Regions from separate parts of the Desulfobacca acetoxidans DSM 11109 genome, predicted to be linked through region 2. Evidence: riboswitches for the same ligand, from Rfam matches in the RefSeq annotation. Region 2 holds a riboswitch; the other holds the start of a gene.

Region 1 (2,469 bases), 650 kb from region 2:
AAAGTAGGTGTCGATAAAAAGGGTAGAGAAGGTAAAAGAGAGTTTTTCCGTCGGGTCCAGGTCGAAGCGGCCATTTAGCACGTTGCTGCCGAAGCGGTTGTTGATCGGCAGGATGCCCTGATCGTCGATGCGGCTGAAACCGATGGAATAGCCAAACCGATCTTTGGCGCTCCCCATAAGACTGAAGCGATTTTCACTGATGAACTGTCCTTTTTCGCTATGGGCCCCCCAAGCCCCGGAGTAGGTGAAAGTTGGCGGCCCCACGCCCTTTTTAGTGATGAGATTCGTAACCCCGGTCATAGCGTCCGCCCCATAGAGCGAACTCATGGGACCCCGAACGACTTCGATCCGCTCCACATTGTCAACCGTCAGGTTGGCCCAGTCATAGGTGCCACCGGCATTATTGAGCCGGATGCCGTTGAGCAGGACTTGGCTCATATTGGAATTTCCACCCCGCATAAATAAAGAGGTGTTGCCGCCCTGGCTGCCGGTCTGGTTGACCACCACTCCCGGTACCGAGCGGAGCATTTCCTCCACCCGGGTTACCTGGCGCTTTTCTATCTCCGGCGCGGTGATTACCGTGGAGGAAACACTGGTTTTTTTCAACTGCTCCTCCGTACCGGTGGCCGTAATGATGATCTCATCCACCTTCTGGACATCCTCGGAAGTGGATGTGGATTGCCCTAAGGCTGCGACGTTCGTCGTTTCCTCCGGATTCACCCCCTCGCTGGACGCCGTTTCCTGGGCCAAGCCAATCCCCGGATGTAAAACCAAGCATATCAATAAAAACAGTATTCTCTTCATAGTTTTTCTCCCCCCCCCGAAACCATAATCGGTACAGTTTCAGCCGCAGAGCCGTACCGGTGGCCGCATGGGCTGCAGATGCTGCTGCTCCCATTGCGCTACCAAAAGGCTGACATGGCCGCAGCCTCGACTCGTTAAAAAATGCCAGGCGTCCTCCACCGTGAAATAGCCCTGGTAGTTCCCCACCAACTCAACTCGGTCGGCTTTGACCCCTGCCTGCTCGCACTGGTTCTTAAGATCGTAGGGCTCCGGAATTTCCTGCCCGCCGACGAGATACACAATCACCCCTGTCTTCATAGCTTTCCTCCTGTAGAATATTTCCCCAGAGTAATTTCTTTTGTCCCGCACCTTGATCCGCTCGCCTGCGAGAGGGAGGATAAATCAAGGGAGACACCTCCGGCAAAAGATAAAAGTGGTAATCCGTGCCACGCTGCTGCGTCAGGAAAGAGTAAGGCCTGCCCAAAAAATAATCCCTGAGTCCGTGTGGACCCAAGGATTGCACCCAGCTTAGCTTGTTCCTTAGGATTGACTGAAGAGTTTTACCTCAACTCGCTCAGCCTGGCCTGACCCAATCTGGCGTTGGGTAAAAGCACAAAGATTGCAGGCAGGTCTTCTGACTCCCGGATCATCCTCTTCCCTGCGCCTTCCCATCTTATTAGCCCAAGACAGTGGCACCTCGCAAGGTTTTGTCCCCGGTTACAGCGGCGGGACCGCGCCGGACTTCCACCGGCTTCCCTATTAAGCCCCATAATGGAGCACCTGAACCAACTAGGGCCATTTATAATAGAATAACATCCTTCCTGTCAAGCAAAAAATGGGGTATCGGCTTACGGCGTTAAGCCTGTTAGCATTTTTTTATTTTCCTAATAACCTAATTTAAGATACAGTAGAGAGTAAAGACTTACCGATATCCGAATTAATTCTGCATATTAAATTATTATTGCTATTAGGTGAGAGCAGGTTCAGCGGGTTCTTGTCCGTTGTCAGAGCACTCTGTCTTTAAGTTTTGGGTGGAGCAGGGAGGACCAGTTAGAGTCGCCTCGGGTTGTGAGTGGCAACTCCGCAGGCTGGTCTTGAAATTTCGGCTACCATCACGATATGGTGTGAAAGGATTAATCCATAATCGCAGTAGGTTAAAAGAACATGCTGGCTCTTCTGCAGGCTCAAAGAGACTACCTGTCTTTCCTGACCGGATTAGGTTGCTTATTCGTCTTTCTTCTCGGCTTGACGTTGAGGCGCCATCCCCAATTCCCCCGCTCTTTTATCTGGCTGGGTTTTTTTGCTCTCTGTCAGTGTTGCTTCGAGTGGTTTTCGCTCATTATGCCGGTGCTGGGGGGACCGGTCCTGAGCGAACGATTGAAGTTGCTGCAACTATTGGCGAATGTCGTCTTTCTCACCGAGTTTGGGGTCTCCATTATCCTGCCCCTGAAATGGCGAGTTTGGGGGCGAGCCCTGGCAGGACTTTATCTAGTGGGGCTGATTGCCAGTGCTTGGGTCGGGCTTTCCCAGGTCTGGCTTCCGGCTGCCGTTATCGCCAGGTTGGCCACCTCAATTTGGACTATCGTGGCTCTTTGGCAGGTAGCTATCTCTACCAAGTCCGGTATCCTGCATGGTGCGGCTCTGTCATTAGCGGGGTTGCTTTTGAGCCAAGCTCTACCGTTGTAT
Region 2 (2,469 bases):
CGCCTTATGTTCGATCTCGGCCCCATCGGTGCTTCGGGGAGGACCTATTTCCGAAGTGACCGCCTGCTGCCCGGAAGCCAGGATTTTTTCTAAAGTGCTTGGTGTCTTGACGCTCATTCCTTCATCCTTGTCTGCACTCATCACTAAAACCGCCGTTCGATGCCGCTCGGTTCACCGTTTGGCCTCGAGAGCGGGCTCGTTGATGCCAATGTTAGTCTTTTCGGAGATCATCACGAATAATCACCCTCGGGCCGCCGTCCCGGCTGGTCCGCCAATCCTTGGCAGAAACCGGTTCTTCCAGCCGGTTTAATTGGCCCAGAATCTCCAGCCTTTCATAGATGAGATGCCAGGCGCAGGGTATATCCTTGTTGACCTCACATTTCCCGTTATCGGAGCCGCCGCACGGTCCGTTGAGCATCCGTTTGGAACAGCGGGCAATGGGACAGATGCCGCCTGTACTCGCCAGGATGCATTGGCCACAGCCGGCACAGCGTTCTTCATACCGCCCCCGCTCAGCATTGATGCCCATAAAGTGGGTGTTAACCCCTGGAAAAACAATCTTGTGATAATACATCTCAGTCAAATACTGGATGCCGCAGCCGCAGGCGAGAGAAATGACGGCGTCGGCATTTTCGACTAGGTCTTTTATTCCGGCCAGATACTCTTTATCGCACTGTCTGGTCACCGTAGTCTCAATCACTTCATGATCCTTGCCCGCCTGAGTATAGTAAAGTCGCAGAGCCGAGCCGAGAATCTTGGCCTCTTTCATCCCTCCCGCTTCGCAGACGGTAACACAGCCGTCACAGCCTACAATCAGAATATTAGAAAAGTCTTTGACATAATCGATGATCTCCTCCAGCGGTTTCGGTGTTGCCTTGATCATCAGACGGCCTCCTAAAAAAATTATGCGGCTTTCTTTTCATGAGCCAGACGGATCGGACTGGGACCCAACTTCTTGATCCGTTCGTCAAATTCACGGCAGATTTCGGCCCATCTGGTCCCCTGGCCGGCAGATAGATTATACATTTCCACGCGGTCCCGGCCGATACCGATCTTCTCAAGAATCTCCTTGGCCCGGCCGACTCGCTTACGGGCAAAGATATTGCCGTGCACATAGTGGCACTCGCCCTCTAAACAGCCGGCTACAAAGACGCCGTCGGCTCCCTGCTCAAAAGCCACCAGCAGGTGAATCAGGTCCACCCGCCCGGTGCAGGGGACTTTGACAATATGAATATGCGTTGGATATTGCAGTCTCATCGAACCTGCCAGGTCCGCAGCAGAATACGCTCAATAACTACAGCAGAAAGCGATGATCTTGGGTTCGAATTCCATGTTCCACTCCCTTTTTTATTATTTTTCCTCAGCTACCGCAAGTGAATAATGGCATTTTAAGTTGATCCGGTGACCCTTATTATGAACATATGATCCTATATTGTTGATCTGGCCGACTGCTTTGCCATAGCTCATAACATAAACAATAATTGCCGTAAAGCAAGTGCATCAGAATAAGTCGCTTTTATGTTCCTATGTGAAGAAGGTATGTATGGAACCCGAACGCCTCCTTGTCCGTTTATTGCCTTTCTTCTCCAAAAAAACTGTCGGCCAGGATGCGCCAATCCTGACCGACAGAACGCCATAATGAAGGAGAAAGGAGGAGGCCTGAGAGAAAAAAAACCTCAACCCTCCCTTTGGAGAATTGAGGATTGCACCCTGTTTTCTTGGTCCCCAATACCAGAGCCCCGCTGCCACGGCGAGCAACTCTGCTGATACAATACAGGCAGGTCTTCTGGCTCCCGGATCAACCTCTTGTCGGCGCCTTCCCGGCTTCTATCTGGCCAGTGGCTTTATGCCGACTTTGTCCCCGGTTACAGCGGCGGGACCGCGACGGATTCGCACCGTCTTCCCTTTTCATCCCGAAGGAACCTGTTCTTCACTTAATATAGCAAATTCCCCTGACTGTCAAGCTGATTCACTATTACTCACCCTATCCCACTTAAAATTTTTTAGCAGAGTGGATAACCTGGTTTCCCTAACTTATCCTGGGCGCCAGGATTTTCCTGACGCCCGCTATCCCTCTCATTAAATTAGCGACCGGGAAACTAGAAACTATAACCTGGGCAACTCGTCCCTGGTCTTGGTTACCGCGGCAGCGCTTTTTTCCAGCAGAGCCTGCTCTTCGGCGTTCAAGGGCAGTTCGATGATCTTCTCAACACCACCGGCCCCCAAGATAACCGGCACACCGAAGAAGATATCCTTGAGCCCATACTCACCTTCCATATAGACCGATACCGGCGCCACCCGTTTCTGATCCTTCAGGATGGCCTCGGCCATCTGTACTGCGGCCGCCGATGGGGCATAAAAGGCCGAACCGGTTTTCAGCAGCCCAACGATCTCGCCGCCCCCTTTGCGGGTACGTTCCACCATGGCGTCCAACCGGGCTTTGTCTTTAATAAACTGGGTAATGGGCAT

What was found. A riboswitch is a leader RNA that binds a small molecule or an ion and turns the genes downstream of it on or off. The one in region 2 is predicted to bind cobalamin.
Region 1: another riboswitch for cobalamin. It lies ahead of DESAC_RS02925 (hypothetical protein); the one in region 2 lies ahead of DESAC_RS00180 (hydrogenase iron-sulfur subunit).

Annotation. Positions count from the first base shown of each region.
Region 1 is NC_015388.1:694,670-697,138, forward strand. It holds gene DESAC_RS02920 (TonB-dependent receptor plug domain-containing protein) at 1-804, opposite strand, end outside; gene DESAC_RS02925 (hypothetical protein) at 844-1,101, opposite strand; cobalamin riboswitch at 1,391-1,582, opposite strand; gene DESAC_RS14970 (hybrid sensor histidine kinase/response regulator) at 1,948-2,469, shown strand, end outside.
Region 2 is NC_015388.1:40,340-42,808, forward strand. It holds gene DESAC_RS00170 (methylenetetrahydrofolate reductase) at 1-117, opposite strand, end outside; gene DESAC_RS00175 (methylenetetrahydrofolate reductase C-terminal domain-containing protein) at 212-883, opposite strand; gene DESAC_RS00180 (hydrogenase iron-sulfur subunit) at 904-1,332, opposite strand; cobalamin riboswitch at 1,760-1,942, opposite strand; gene mdh (malate dehydrogenase) at 2,107-2,469, opposite strand, start outside.